One region of the Telluria sp. B2 genome, then DNA from elsewhere that is predicted to be linked to it. Evidence: predicted binding sites of a transcription regulator. Region 1 holds the regulator's gene; the other holds the start of a gene.

Region 1 (7,879 bases):
ATCTAAAAGGTGGGCCGCTGGGTAATTTAAGCGGCAGCACTGAAATCAATGATGTGAAACACCAGGGCTTTGCTGTTGCGGTTCTTCCTGGCCAGGAAGCCCGTGAACTGGTGGGCGGCGCCCAGCTCGGCGCTGGCGAAGCGGCCCGAAATCTCTCCCGCGGCGAACGCGGCAATCTCGAACTCGACCAGCCTCGGCACCCCTGCCTCGACCTGCTGCGAACTGTGCAGCAGGATTGCGGACACGACCGGCACGCCGGCGGGGGTATAGCGCAGTACGTCGCGTTCAGCGATGGTGGCGACGACTTGTAGCTGGTTCACTTCTCAGCGGGCCTGAGCCCGTTCACGATCCTGGCGAAAAACCTTAGGCAGCGGCGGCCGGGGCAGCAGCCGGAGCTTCTGCGCGGTGGCTCTTGGCTGCGTCTTCGCGCTGTACCGACTTCATCATTGGCGACGGAGCGGTTTCAGCCTTCTTCATCTTCACGGTCAGGTGACGCAGCACGGCATCATTGAACTTGAATGCGGTTTCCAGCTCGACCAGGGTCTCGTTGTCGCACTCGATGTTCATGCAGATGTAGTGTGCCTTCGGCAGCTTCTGGATCTGGTAAGCCATCTGGCGACGGCCCCAGTCTTCCACGCGATGGATGTTACCGCCGCGGCTGGTCACCGTGGTCTTGTAACGCTCGATCATCGCCGGGACTTGCTCGCTTTGGTCCGGGTGGACGATAAAAACGATTTCATAATGACGCATGCAACACTCCTTGAGGACGTTTAAACAAATGCCCACCTCGGCGTCAAGACGAGTGTGGGAAGGGAAAGCCTGCAATTATAACCCGAAGCGGGCAGCAACACAATCGGCGGCCGGCGTACCCCTTTCGCGACAGCAGCCGTCCGGAAATTCCAGCGAAAACAACGATTTCCCTTGCATTTACAGAAGCACTGTACAAAAATACAGTCTGAATCGATAACCAGTGGTACACCCATGCTCAAGCTCACTGCAAGGCAAGAACAGATCCTGAACCTGATCAAGGAAGCGATCGACAACACCGGCTTCCCGCCGACCCGCGCCGAGATCGCGAAGGAATTGGGCTTCAAGTCGGCCAACGCGGCCGAGGAGCACCTGCAGGCGCTCGCGCGCAAAGGCGCGATCGAGATCGTCTCGGGCACCTCGCGCGGGATTCGCCTGATCGGCGCGGCATCGGAGCCGGCCGTCCCGGCCATTCCCCCTGCCCTGCTGATGTCGCTGCCCCTGGTCGGCCGTGTCGCGGCAGGTTCGCCCATCCTCGCGCAGGAACACGTGGAAGCAACCTACAACGTCGACCCGGCCATGTTCGGCGCCCGCCCCGACTTCCTGCTGAAGGTGCGCGGCTGGTCGATGCGCGACGCCGGCATCATGGACGGCGACTTCCTGGCGGTCAAGAAGGTCGACAGCGCCAAGAACGGCCAGATCGTCGTGGCCCGCCTGGGCGAAGACGTGACCGTCAAGCGCTACCGCAAGACCGGCGACGTGATCGAACTGCTGCCGGAAAATCCGGACTTCAAGGTGATCCGCGTCGAGCCGGACGACGAGTTCGCCCTCGAGGGGCTGGCTGTGGGTTTGATGCGCAGCTGGCACTGAGCCGCAGATGAAAGAAAAGGCCGCTTGATGCGGCCTTTTTTGATTTTGCAGGGTGGGGTCTCGACCCCACGCGGTACGACGCCTGCGAATCGCCAGCTCATTCCCTGGCCCCGGTTTTGTAGGGTGGACACCTGTGTCCACGCGGTACAAGGCGAGCAGGCCGGGCGCTCTGCCGGCAGATTGGCGGCCGGGGCTACGCGACGCTTTGCGGCAGCTCATCCGTCCTACAGCGTGGACACAGGTGTCCACCCTACGAAAAACAAAGGCCGCTGACGCGGCCTTTTTTACTCCAACACGGCCTTACTTCGTTCGCACCGACTCGTCCTTCGGCGCCTTGGTCACGATCGCATTGTGCTCGGCGATATACGCCTCGGTCGCGCCGCGCCAGACCGCCACGTCGGCCAGCACCATCTTGGCGCCGACCTTGGCTTCTTCCGACAGGTTTTCCTGGACCTGGGCCAGGTGCTTCTTCGCCTGCTGCATCTCCGCCAGGTTCATCAGCTTGGCGATGTCGGCCGGGATCCGGTTTTCGAGCGGGGAGGCGGCGTTCAGGTTCTGCACGAAGCCGTTATAGCAGTCCTGCCACTTGTTGATCGCGTTCGAGACCCGCTCGATCTCGTCAGTCTGCTTCGAGATCGCCGGCACGCGCGGCTTGGGGCAGCGGAACTTGCCGGACCGCAGGTCTTCGCCGTCGTACTTCGACACCCAGTAGTCGATGTCGGCGCGGCGCGCGACCCGCTGCTGCATGACGCCGAGCGAGGCTTCGGCGACCTTGTTGCCCTTGGCGGCCGCCTTCTGGAACCACATCGTGGCCTTGGCCTCGTCCACCGTGCCGGCTTCGCCGTACCAGTACATCTGGCCCAGCAGCTGCTGGGCCTCGACGTTGCCGGCATTTGCCAGCTTCGTGTACAGCTTCATGGCTTCCGGATACTTCTTCTGCTCGAACAGGGCCTTGGCGTCTTCCAGTTCGCCCGCGTTGGCCAGGCCCGCCAGCAGCAGGCCTGCCAGCATCGAGCCCGCAAGTGTCAGCGCATTCTTTTTCATGTCGTCGCGTCGTCAGTCAGGGATTCGGGAGAATGTTCCGTACGGCGCCCCGCCGTGCGGAACAGGCGATTCAAGCGATTCAGGCGATGCGGCGCTTCAGGCGTCCAGCGCCGCCCGGAAGTCTTCCAGCAGGTCCTCGGTGTCTTCGATGCCCACCGATACCCGGATCAGGGACTCGGCGATGCCCATGCTGGCGCGGCGCTCGGGCCCCATCTCGAAGAAGATCGTGTGCGCCACTGGAATCACCAGGGTGCGGGTATCGCCCAGGTTGCTCGCGGGGATGGCCAGCTTCAGGCGGTTCAGGTAGTCGAAGCAGTCGATGCCGTCCTTCAGTTCGAAGCTCAGCAGCGAACCGCCCGCGCGGAACAGTTCGTTCGAGATGGCGTGCTGCGGGTGCGACTGCAGGCCCGGATAGTGGACGGCGGCGACCCGATCGTCGGCCTCCAGCATGCGCGCCAGCGCCAGCGCATTGCCTGTCGTGCGTTCCATCCGCAGCGCCAGGGTTTCGGCGCCGACCGCGATGTGGTGCGCCGCTTCCGGACCGAGCGAAGCGCCGAAGTCGCGCAGGGCTTTCGCGCGCAGCTGGGCCATGCCCTGGGCGGCCGGCGGCTGCTTGCGGAAGTTGGCGGCGATGTTCGGGTAGGCGCTCCAGTCGAACAGGCCGGTGTCGGTCAGGGCGCCGCCCAGGGCGATGCCGTGGCCGGCGATCGACTTGGTGAGCGAATTGACGACCAGGCCGGCCCCCACCGCTTTCGGGCGGAACAGCCAGGGCGTGGTCATGGTGTTGTCGACCACGTAGAGGATGCCGCGCTCGCGGCACAGGGCGCCGATGCGCGCAAGGTCCGCGACCTGGGTGCGCGGATTGGCGATCGTCTCCACGAACACGAAGCGTGTGTTCGGCTGCAGGGCGGCCGCGACGTTGGCGACATCGGTAGCGTCGACGAAAGAGACCTCGACGCCCTGCCCGGCCACCGTCTGCCACAGGCTGTTGGTGTTACCGAAGAGGAAGGAAGACGAGACGATGTGGTCGCCCTCGCGCAGCAGCGCCTGGAACAGCGCGCCGATGGCCGCCATGCCGGTGCCGAAGCACAGGGTAGCGACGCCGTCTTCCATTTTCGTGACCTTGTCTTCCAGTGCGGCGACCGTCGGGTTGCCCTGGCGGCCGTAGCGGAAGCCCGGCTCCTTGCCCTGGAATACCGAGGCGAGCTGGCGCGCATCGCCGTAGCCGAAGGCGACCGAGGTGTGGACCGGCTTGTGCAGCGAACCCTGCTCGATCGCCTTGCGGCGGTCGTTGTGCAGGACCGTGGTGGTGAATCCGTATTGTTTGGTATCGCTCATGGTGCGTATGGAAACTTATTCGGCGGCGACCGGAGGGTTCAGGTTCAATTGGGTGCGCACCACATCCTCCGAGGACTTGCCCGAGCTCTTGTGGCGATGGGTTTCCAGCTTGTCCAGGTACTCGGGCGTGACGTCGCCGGTAATGTAGACACCGTCGAAGCAGGAGGCCTCGAAGTTGGTCAGCGCCGGGTTGACGTCCGAGATCGAGCGCTTGAGCGCGTCGATGTCCTGGTAGACGAGGCGGTCGGCCGTGATTTCCTTGCAGACTTCCTCGACGGTGCGGCCATAGGCGATCAGCTCGTCGCGGGTCGGCATGTCGATGCCGTAGACGTTCGGAAACAGCACCGGCGGAGCGGCCGAGGCGAAGAAGACCTTGCGGGCGCCGGCGTCGCGCGCCATCTGCACGATCTCGCGGCTGGTGGTGCCGCGCACGATCGAGTCGTCGACCAGCAGCACATTCTTGTCCTTGAACTCGGAACCGATGGCGTTCAGCTTCTGGCGCACCGACTTCTTGCGCATCCCCTGGCCAGGCATAATGAAGGTGCGGCCGATGTAGCGGTTCTTGATGAAGCCTTCGCGGTATTCCACGCCCAGCTTCAGGGCGAGCTGGATCGCGGCCGGACGCGAGGAATCGGGAATCGGCATGACGACATCGATTTCCTCGACCGGAATTTCCTTGCGGATCTTGTCGGCAAGGTATTCACCCATTTTGAGGCGGGCCGCGTAGACCGAGGCGCCGTCGATCACCGAATCCGGGCGCGCCAGGTAGACGTACTCGAAGGCGCAGGGATTCAGGGACGGGTTCTCGGCGCACTGGCGCTCGTGCAATTGGCCGTCTTCGCCGATGAAGATGGCTTCGCCCGGGGCGATGTCGCGCACGAAGCGGAAACCGATGCCCTCCAGGGCCACCGATTCGCTGGCGACCATGTATTCGACGCCATTCTCGCCTTCGTTCATCCCCAGGCACAGCGGACGGATGCCGAAGGGGTCGCGGAAGGCCAGCATGCCGTGGCCGGCGATCTGGGCCACGACGGCGTAGGCGCCGCGCACGCGGCGGTGCACCACGCCGACCGCCTTGAAGACGGCCTCGGCGTCGAGCGAATAGCCGTGCGCCGCTTCCTGGATCTCGTGCGCCAGCACGTTCAACAGCACTTCCGAGTCGGAATTGGTGTTGATGTGGCGGCGGTCGTTGCGGAACAGCGCTTCCTTCAGTTCGGCCTGGTTGGTCAGGTTGCCGTTGTGCGCCAGGGTGATGCCGAAAGGCGCGTTCACGTAGAACGGCTGCGCCTCTTCCTCGCTCGAGGAGCCGGCGGTCGGATAGCGGCAGTGGCCAATCCCGGTGTTGCCCTGGAGCGAACGCATGTTACGGGTACGGAACACGTCACGTACCAGGCCGTTGGCCTTGTACATCGAGAACATGCTGCTGTGATTGGTTGCAATCCCCGCCGCGTCCTGGCCGCGGTGCTGCAATAGCAGCAATGCGTCATACAACAGCTGGTTGACGGGAGTTTGCGAGACGACGCCGACGATGCCACACATGGTGTGCTCCTAAGAACAGAATGCTGTTACAGAAAAATTCAAAACTGTACGTGCTGCGCCAGCGCAGCGGGAAGGAAAGGCTTGACGGTACGCGCGCCGGTTTCCGCGAGGGGGGACAGCAGCGCGTCCTTCCAGAAATCTTGTTGGGGGATGGATGTCATCGAGCACAATATGACGGCGGCCAGTACGATTACAACACCGCGCGCCAGGCCGAACAGGCCGCCCAGGCCACGGTCCGCCAGCGACAGTCCAGAGGCCTCGATCAGGGCGCCCAGCGCCAGCGCCAGCAGCCCCATCAGGATGCGCACGCCGAGGAACAGGGCGACGAAGGCGACCATCAGGCGTACCGTTTCGCCGGGGATCAGTTCGGGCAGCAGCGGCGCCAGCCCGGCGCCGTAGGCGTTGGCCACCACGAAGGCGACCACCCAGCCCAGCAGCGACAGGATTTCCTTCACCAGGCCGCGCATGGTGCTGATGACGACCGAGGAAACCAGCACGAACAATACCAGATAATCGAAAATCGTCACGCCGTCCCGACCATGCTTACATCGGTACCAGGAAACCGCTGAAGCCCTGCGCGCCGAGCTTGGCGCGTGCCTTTTCGGCTTCTTCGCGGCTGCCGAACGGGCCGACCTGTACACGGATCAGCTCACCCGACTTCCGGGTGTGCGCGCTGACGCCGGCCGCACGCAGGCGGTTCTGCAATTCAGAGACCTTCTCCTGGCTCGCCAGGGCGGCGACCTGCACCACGAAGCGCTGGTTCGCTTCCGGCTTCTCGACCGGCTTCGCGGCCGCCTTGCCTTCGAGCAGCGCCAGCGCGCGTGCGGCGTCCTCATCCTTGGCGCGCGGCGGCAGCGGCTTGTCTTCCACCTTCTTCGGCGCCGGCTTCTCGACGGGCTTCTCGGCCACCTTCGGCTCGGGCTTCTTCGGCTCAGGCTTGTGCTCGGCCACCCTGGGCTCGGGCTTCTTCGGCTCCGGCTTCGGTTCCGGTTTCGACTCCAGCTTATGTACGGGTTCGGTGCGCATCGGCTCCTTCGGCTCGGCCTTTGCGACCTCGACCGTCTTCACCGGCGGCGGCATGACGGCCGGCGCTTCCTGGGCGCGCGCGCCCGGGGGCGTCACGGGCGGCGCCTCGACGATTTCCTCGCCCTGGTCGACGCTCTCGGCGGCCGGCACCGGATCGGACGGCATCGGCAGCGCCGGCGCCTTGTCCTTCGCGGGAATCTGGATCGCGATGTCGCCGACCAGCGGGCGCGGTTCGGAATCGAGCAGCATCGGCAGGCCGACTGCGGCGGCCAGGGCCAAGGCGATCGCGCCTACCAGGCGGCGGCGCGCGCGCTTCTTCTCCGGCAGCATGGGATCGCCGCCGCTGCGGCTGCGGCGCGAGGCGGCCGCGGCTTCGCCCGCGTAGGCGGCACGCTTGGCGCGGGCGCGCTCGGCGAGATTGTCGTCATCGCGGGAAAAACGGCCACTGTCCTGGGCGGTGCTTTCTTGCTTGTTTTTACTAAAGATCGAGAACAAGCCCATGCGTCATTAATCAGTGAAGAGAGTTTTTTCGGGCCGCCATCACGCCGGCGACGGTATAGAACGAGCCAAAGACCACAATTCTATCATTCTCCCCGGCACGGCTCATCGCATTTGCAAAGGCTGCTGCCGGATCGGCAAAGGTCGTGACCGAAAAATCGCCCTCTTTCGCTCCCGCGGGCCGCAGGGAGGCCAGTTGCTGCGCCAGTTCTTCGCCCTTGGCCGAGCGTGGCGACGGCAGGTCGGCCACGCACCAGTGGTCGACCAGCCCGGCCATCGGCGCGACCACGCCCTCGATGTCCTTGTCGGCCATGATGCCGAACACGGCATAGGTGTAGCGATGAAAACCCATGTTGCCCAGGTTCTGGGCCAGCGTCGCCGCCGCATGTGGATTGTGCGCCACATCGAGCACCGTGGTCGGACGACCCGGCAGCACCTGGAAGCGCCCCGGCAGCTCGACCAGGGCCAGGCCCGTACGCACTTCCTGGGCGCCGGCCGGCAACTGCAGGCGCAGGGCCTCGAGCGCGGCCAGCGCGGCCGAGGCGTTCAACAACTGGTTGGCGCCGCGCAGGGCCGGATAGGCCAGCGCATTGCGTCGCTGGCTGCGCCCGCCATAGCTCCACTGCTGCTGGTCGCCCTGGTAGTTGAAATCGCGGCCGATCAGCCAGAGGTCGGCGCCGATGTCCTCGGCATGCTTGATCAGGGTGCTCGGCGGCACCGGATCGCTGCAGATCGCGGCCTTGCCCGGACGGAAGATGCCGGCCTTCTCGTAAGCGATCGCTTCGCGCGTGTCGCCCAGGTAGTCGGCATGGTCGAT
Region 2 (7,879 bases), 160 kb from region 1:
GTAATACTGCTCCAGCCCGCCCTTGCGCTTCCAGGCCGCCATCGCGCGGCGCAACTGGTCGGCCTCGCCCGGCGTGAAGCCGGCGCCGAGGATCGCCACCTGCATCACCTGCTCCTGGAAGATCGGCACCCCCAGCGTGCGCTCCAGGGCGACCTTCATCTCCTCGCTCGGGTAGACCACCGGTTCCAGGCCCTGGCGCCGCCGCAAATACGGGTGGACCATGCCGCCCTGGATCGGGCCCGGGCGCACCACCGCCACTTCGATGACCAGGTCGTAGAACACGCGCGGCTTCATCCGCGGCAGCATGCTCATCTGCGCGCGCGACTCGATCTGGAATACGCCGACCGTATCGGCCGCGCAGATCATGTCGTAGGTAGCCGCGTCGTCGGGCGGGATGTCCTGCATCTCGAAGGCCATGTCGTGGCGCAGGCTGACCAGGGCCAGGGCCCGGCGCAGCATCGACAGCATGCCCAGCGCCAGCACGTCGACCTTCATCAGGCCCAGTTCCTCGAGGTCGTTCTTGTCCCACTGGATGACGCTGCGGTCAAGCATGGCCGCATTCTCGATCGGAACCAGGCGCGACAGTTTTCCCTGGGCGATGACGAAGCCGCCCGGGTGCTGGGACAGGTGGCGCGGAAAATTCAACAGCTGCTGCGCCAGGGTGGCCCACTGGCGCGACAGCGGCGCTTCCGGATCGAGCCCCGACTCCTTCAGGCGGTTCAGGAGATCGGCCTTGCTGTCGAACCAGTGATGGTTCTTGCAGACCTTCTCGATGATGGCCAGATCGATGCCGAGCGCGCGGCCGCTGTCGCGCAGGGCGCTCTTCGGCCGGTAGCTGATCACCACTGCCGCCAGCGCGGCGCGGGTGCGGCCGTACTTGGCGTAGATGTACTGGATGACCTCTTCGCGCCGCTGGTGCTCGAAGTCGACGTCGATGTCCGGCGGCTCGTTGCGTTCCTTCGAGATGAAGCGTTCGAACAGCAGGTTGGCCCGCGCCGGATCGACCTCGGTGATGCCCAGGCAGTAGCACACCGCCGAATTGGCGGCCGAGCCGCGGCCCTGGCACAGGATGTCCTGCGAGCGCGCGAAGCGCACGATGTCGTAGACGGTCAGGAAGTAGTGCTCGTACTGCATTTCCGCGATGAGCTGCAGCTCGTGCTCGATCTGGGCCTGCACCTTCGCCGGAATGCCTTCGCGGAAGCGCCGGTGCGCGCCGATCCAGGTTTCGGCGCGCAGGAAGCTGCTCGCGGTCTGGCCCGGCGGCACCACCTCGTTCGGGTATTCGTAGCGCAGCTCGTCGAGGGAAAAGCTGCACAGGCCGGCGATGCGCAGGGTCTCGCGCAGGGCTTCCTTCGAATAGATGTTCGCCAGGCGCAGGCGCGCGCGCAGGTGCTGCTCGGCGTTCTGCGCCAGGCCATAGCCGCATTCGGCCACGGGTTTACCCAGGCGCGTGGCGGTGAGCGTGTCCTGCAGGGGCTTCCTCGAGCGCACGTGCATGGTCACGTGGCCGAGCGCGACGATCGGCAGGCCGTGCTGCCAGCCTACTTCTTCCACCGTGAGGCGGTGCGCCTCGTCGAAGGCGCGGTGCAGCAGGGTCAGACCGATCCAGGCGCGGCCCGGAAACTGTTCCATCATCCACTTCGCCTGGATGTGCAGGCGGTCCACCCCGGCCTGGTCGTGGCCGGGATAAGCCGGCAGCAGGATCGCCAGGCAGTCCGGCATGCCTTTCAGGTGCGCCAGCGCCTCTTGCGGCCTGGCGATATCATCGGGTGTGAGGAAGTAAGTGCCCTTCTCGCTGCGCGTGCGGCCCAGGGTGATGAATTCGGACAGGTTGCCGTAGCCATTGCGGTTCCGGGCCAGCAGGATCAGCGACAGCGCCGGACTGCCGTCGGGCTGCTTCAGGTGGAAATGGGCGCCGACGATGAAGGGCAACGCCGCCTTCTTCGCCTCGGCATGGGCGCGCACGACGCCGGCCAGCGAGCACTCGTCGGTCAGCGCCAGCGCCGCGTACCCCAGCCGCACCGCCCGTTCGACCAGCTCCTCGGCATGCGACGCGCCTTGCAGGAAGGAGAAATTCGAGAGGCAGAACAGCTCGGCATAGTCGGGCAGGCCCTGCATCGATGGGTCGGTTGGCGAAGGCATCGATCGGTCGGTTGGCAAACAGGCTTGAGAAAAGTTAAAACGTGCAAACAGCACAAAAGTACTGTATAAAAACACAGTATCACTGACGAGACCACTTTGGCAAGGACCCGCAATGCGTATTCATGAGTTCGTGTGTTTCGGCGAGCGCCCCGGCGAAGGCAACCCGGCGCTCGTCATCGAGGGCGGCAACGGCAACCCGGAATGGCGCCGGGCGCTGGCGCGCGAGCGCAATCTCACCTGCGTGTTCGTCGATCCGGGCGACGACCTGGAGACAGCCGCCGTGCTGGACTTCGTCTACCCGCACGCGCGCAGCCCGCTCTGCCTGCACGCCACGCTGGCGGCGGCGCAGGTACTGTTCGAGCGGCAGGGACGTGACGCGCCTCTCATGGTGAAGACGGCGATGAGGGGGCAGCCGCTGCTGCTCGCGCGCGATGGCGAGCATGTCTTCGTGCGCCTGGCGCGGCAGGCGCCGCCGCGGGTGGACATCGCCCCTGGCCTGCCCGAGCGCCTGCTGGCGGCGCCCGACCTGGTATTGGCAAGCGCCCCGCGCCTGGCCTCGGTCGGCAGCCCGAAGCTGCTGCTGGAAGTGGATAGCGTGGACACGCTGTATGCCCTGGCGCCGGACCTGGCCCTGATCCACGTCTGGGGCAAGGAGGCGGGCGTGAACGGCTGCTACGTCTGGTGCAGGACGGGCGACGGCGAGGTCGAAGGCCGCAACTTCAACCACCTCGAGCCCCACCTGGAAGACAGCGCCACCGGCGTGGCCGCCGGCGCGCTCACCCTGGCGCTCGGCCACGGCCTTACCCTGCGCCAGGGCCGCGCCACCGGGCGCAATTGCCTGATCCGCACCGCGCTGGAGGGCGAATTCGTCCTCGTCGGCGGGCTGGTGAACCGGGTGGAGGCGGTATGAAATCCGATCGCCCCGGCTCCCGAGCATGCATGCTCGGCCCACCGTGACAATGTGCGGATTTCTTTTTGATTTTATTTGCTACCGTGGGACCTTTCCGCTGCCCCTGCATTCACATGACCAGACCTCTTCCCTTGCTTGTCCTTGGCTGCACGCTCCTGGCTTGCGTCGCCAACGCGGCCCCTCCACAAAACGCGCCGTCCGCCAGCTGCGCGCATGATCGCAGCGGCTTGCTGGCCCTCGACGAGGACCGGTTCGACCAGGACTTCGACGGAGGTTGGCGAGCGCTTGCCAATAGGCCGGGCTGCAAGCTGCCCGCAGCGGACCTGTTGCGCGACTATCGCCAGGCGCACAACAACGAAGCCGGCATCCTGTACTGGCACGAGGCGCAGCTGCGCGCCATGGCCGGCCAATCCGAGGCGGCCATCGAGTTGATGGAAAAGTCGCGCAAGCCGGCGGACAAGGACAAGGCGGGATGGAACGCCTATGTCGATGCGAGCATCGCCTTCCTGCGCAAGGACCGTCCCGCACTCGAGCAGGCCCGGCAAGGCCTCGCTACCGTTCCCTTCCCAGGCGACAAAAGCATGCCGCCCCTGAAAGATGGCCTGGTCGAATTGCCCATGAAAGGCGGCAAGACGATGAAGATGCGCTGGCCGCCCAACATCGACGTGGTCGACGGCTTCATCCGTTGTTTCGACAAGCCTTACGAGGTCGCCTACGGCCGCGCATGTCGGCCACCGGCTCCCTGAGCACATGGGGCACACTGGAGACCCTATGCGCCCGGCGTAGGGTGGACGGCTCCACCCTGATCTCTGCGATCCCGCGGCCCGCCCGCCGTCCACGCGTCCAACCCACGCCAGCATGCACGCGCCGCCACACGACGCCCTGGAAGCTACAACAAACTAATCCCCGGCAGCGACAACAAGGACGTCTCGCGCATCACCTGCACGAAGTCGAGCAGACAGGCATTGCCCGCCAGCCGCTTCGGCGTCACCGCATACAGCCGCCCCGTCAAGCCGTCGGGCCCGATGCGCTGGCGCGCCACATAGCCCCGCTCCAGGTAGCCGTTCACCGCCCATAGCGGCAGTGCGGCCAGCCCGCGTCCGCTGGCCACCAGTTGCAGCATGCCCACCGTCAGCTCGGTCGTGCGGCGCGGCGGCTCGACCCCGGCCGGTTTCAGCACCTGGCGCACCAGGTCGAGCATGTCGTCCGGCACCGGGTAAGTAATCAGGGCCTGGGTCGCGAAGTCCTGGGCCGTCAGGTAGGGCTTGGCGAGGTAGGGATGGTTCAGCGGCAGGATCGCGACCATCTCGAATTCGAACAGCGGGTGGAAGTCGACCCCGGTCTCGCTCTCGTCCAGTTCCGACACGATCGCCACCTCGGCGCGGTCTTGGTGCAGGAGGCCGATCGGATCGGCCTGGAAGCCGGACACGATGTCCTGCTCGACCTCGGGCCAGCGCGCGCGCAGCGCGTCCATCGAGGGCATCAGCCAGTCGAAGCAGGTATGGCATTCGACCGCGATGCGCAGCTTGCCGGTGGCGTTGCTGACCAGGCGCGCCAGGTCGCGCTCGGCCGCGCCGACGAGGGGGAGGACCTGCTCGGCCAGCGCCAGTAGGCGCTGGCCGGCCGCGGTAAAGGCGACCGGCGCCGACTTGCGCTCGAACAGGCCGGTCTCGTATTGCCGCTCCAGCGCCAGCACCTGGTGCGACAGCGCCGACTGGGTCACGTTCAGCAATTGCGCCGCGCGCGAGATGGTGCCGGCCTCCTTCAGGGCCAGCAGGGTGCGCAGGTGGCGCAGCTCAAGGATGGAAGTCGCCATGAATATTTTTCACGTTTTCTCAAAATTTTTTCGTTTGAATTATGCACGAGTTCTCGCGAGAATCGATAGCATCTTTCATACAAAACGAAATCATCATGATCAGGATTCATACTCTCGGCTATCCGCGCATCGGCCTGCAACGCGAACTGAAGTTCGCCCTCGAAGCCTGCTGGCGCGGCGAAACGGGCGAAGCGCAACTGGAAGCCGTTGGCGCCGAGCTGCGCGCGCGTCACTGGCAGCAGCAGCTTGATGCCGGGCTGGACTTCGTCACCGTCGGCGACTTCGCCTACTACGACCACGTCGCCAACCACATCCAGCTGTTCGGCTGCGAGCCGGCGCGCTTCGGCTTCAGCGGGAACGAATCCGCGCTGGCGCGTTACTTCACGCTGGCGCGCGGCGTTGCGAACGAAGCCGCCGGCGAACACCCGGATGCCTGCTGCGGCGGCGCCCATGGCAAAGGCAAGCCGGCGCTGGAAATGACCAAGTGGTTCGACACCAACTACCACTACCTGGTCCCCGAGTTCGACCGCGCGACGCGGTTCGCGCTGGCGCCCGAACGCCTGCTGGGCGAGGTCGCCGAGGCGCAGGCGCTGGGCCACAAGGCCAAGGTCGTGCTGCTCGGCCCCTTGAGCTTCCTCTGGCTGGGCAAGGCGAAGGAAGACGGTGTCGACAAGCTCGACCTGCTCGACGCCCTGCTGCCCGTCTATGTGCAACTGCTGGTGCAGTTGAAAACCGCCGGCATCGAGTGGGTGCAGCTGGATGAGCCCATCCTCGGCCTGGACCTGCCCGGCGCCTGGCTGCTCGCCTTCGAGCGCGCCTACCACACGCTCGCAACCAGCCAGGTCCTGCTGCTGCTTGCGACCTATTTTTCGCCGCTGGAAGGCCACCTGAGCATGGCCTGCAAGCTGCCGGTGGCCGGCCTGCATGTCGACGGCGTGCGCGCCGCCCACGAGCTGCAGTCGGTGGCCGACTGGCTGCCCGATAACAAGGTGCTCTCGGTCGGCATCGTCGACGGCCGCAACATCTGGCGCACCGATCTCGACCGCGCGCTGGCCTGCCTGAAACCGCTGGCGCTGCGCCGCCGCGGCGACCTGTGGCTCGCACCTTCCTGCTCGCTCCTGCACGTGCCGCTGTCGCTGCGCGAGGATGGGGCCATTGATGTTGAACTACGCGGCTGGCTAGCCGGCGCCCAGGAGAAGCTCGACGAGCTGCGTGTCCTGCGCAGCGCGCTGGAGGAAGGTGACGGCAGCGTCTGGCTGGAGCTGTGTGCCTCGCGCGCCGCGGTCGAGGCGCGCGCCGCCAGCCCGCGCGTGCGCAACCCGGACGTCGCGCGGCGTCTCGCAAGCCTGGCGCCCGGCGCCGACCGCCGCGCCAGCCCCTACGCCCTGCGCCAGGCGGCCCAGGCCGCGCGCTTCGAGCTGCCGCCCTACCCCACCACCACCATCGGCTCCTTCCCGCAAACGCCGATGATCCGCGCCGCCCGCGCCGCTGCAAAGCGCGGCGAACTGGCGCGCGAGGACTACGAAGCGGCAATGCGGCGCGAAATCGAAGGGGCGGTGCGCGAGCAGGAGCGGCTCGACATCGACGTGCTGGTGCACGGCGAGGCCGAGCGCAACGACATGGTCGAATACTTCGGCGAGCAGTTGCAGGGCTTCGCCTTCACGGCCAACGGCTGGGTCCAGTCGTATGGCTCGCGCTGCGTCAAGCCGCCGGTGCTGTTCGGCGACGTCGCGCGTCCGGCCGCGATGACGGTGGCCTGGAGCGCCTACGCCCAAAGCCTCACCGCACGCCCCGTGAAAGGCATGCTCACCGGCCCGGTGACCATCCTGCAATGGTCTTTCGTGCGCGACGACCAGCCGCGCGCCGCCACGGCGCTGCAGATCGCGCTGGCGATCCGCGACGAGGTCACTGACCTGGAAGCGGCCGGCATCGGCATCATCCAGATCGACGAGCCGGCGATCCGCGAAGGCCTGCCGCTGCGTCGCGCGCTCTGGCGCGACTACCTGGACTGGGCCGCGCGCGCCTTCCGCATCTCCGCCTCGAGCGTCAGGGACAGCACCCAGGTCCACACCCACATGTGCTATGCCGAGTTCAACGACATCCTGCCGGCGATCGCGGCGATGGACGCCGACGTCATCACCATCGAGACCAGCCGCTCCGACATGGAACTGCTGCGCGGCTTCGGGGAGTTCGCCTACCCCAACGCGATCGGCCCGGGCGTGTACGACATCCACTCGCCGCGCGTACCAAGCGTCGACGACATCGTGCGCCTGATGAGGAAGGCCGCCGAAGTGATCCCGCCGGCGCAGCTCTGGGTGAACCCGGACTGCGGCCTGAAGACGCGCGCCTGGCCGGAGACGCGGGCGGCGCTGCGCAACATGGTCGAGGCGGCGAAGGTGTTGCGCAGCGAGGAGCTGTTGCGCGGACGAGCAGCCTAAGGGGTTCCGTAGGGTGGGCACCTGTGCCCACGCGGTATGGTGCGTTTGCGCCCTACACATTTCGCAGTCACCCTCACGCGTGGAACATGCGCCGTCTGAATGCACGCCTTGAGACAGCGTGGGCTCAGGAGCCCACCCTACGAACCCATCACATCTCACCCAATACGATTGGAACACGGGCTGTCTCCATGCACGCCGTGAAACAGCGTGGACACAGGTGTCCACCCTACCGAAACCGGCTCATGCCAACACCACGACTATCCCCGCAAAACCCTGCAATTCACAGCCATTTGCACCCAAGCTACATAGACAACATCACAATGGAACACCCCATTTTGGTGCATCCGTTGTGTTTCAGTCACACCCAGTGGTTGAGCCTGTCAATATTGATTAGGATGAAAATTTTCCTACTGGAGATGTTGCGTGCTTAATCCAACTCAATTGCGCCGCGCGGTGCTACTTGCCCTGTATGGCGGCGGCGCACTGGCTGCCTTCGTTTCACCGGCCCATGCCCAGACCGCCACGCCCGCCGCCACGCCTGTTGCCACCGATGCGGCCGCGGTGCAGAGCGTC

What was found. The regulator LexA, encoded in region 1, represses DNA repair genes until DNA is damaged. The targets are predictions, from matches to a motif close to ACTGTATNNNNATACAGT.
Region 2: ACSUZJ_RS07055 (error-prone DNA polymerase) is a predicted target of LexA. The motif match lies at 2,203-2,220, and genes of this name have one in related genera.

Annotation. Positions count from the first base shown of each region.
Region 1 is NZ_CP196525.1:1,730,463-1,738,341, reverse strand. It holds gene priB (primosomal replication protein N) at 27-320, opposite strand; gene rpsF (30S ribosomal protein S6) at 364-750, opposite strand; gene lexA (transcriptional repressor LexA) at 982-1,617, shown strand; gene ACSUZJ_RS07750 (tetratricopeptide repeat protein) at 1,918-2,661, opposite strand; gene ACSUZJ_RS07745 (cystathionine gamma-synthase family protein) at 2,758-3,999, opposite strand; gene purF (amidophosphoribosyltransferase) at 4,015-5,538, opposite strand; gene ACSUZJ_RS07735 (CvpA family protein) at 5,577-6,065, opposite strand; gene ACSUZJ_RS07730 (SPOR domain-containing protein) at 6,082-7,065, opposite strand; gene folC (bifunctional tetrahydrofolate synthase/dihydrofolate synthase) at 7,076-7,879, opposite strand, start outside.
Region 2 is NZ_CP196525.1:1,573,469-1,581,347, reverse strand. It holds gene ACSUZJ_RS07055 (error-prone DNA polymerase) at 1-2,142, opposite strand, end outside; gene ACSUZJ_RS07050 (PhzF family phenazine biosynthesis protein) at 2,255-3,052, shown strand; gene ACSUZJ_RS07045 (hypothetical protein) at 3,280-3,798, shown strand; gene ACSUZJ_RS07040 (LysR family transcriptional regulator) at 3,942-4,868, opposite strand; gene metE (5-methyltetrahydropteroyltriglutamate--homocysteine S-methyltransferase) at 4,964-7,306, shown strand; gene ACSUZJ_RS07030 (TonB-dependent receptor plug domain-containing protein) at 7,730-7,879, shown strand, end outside.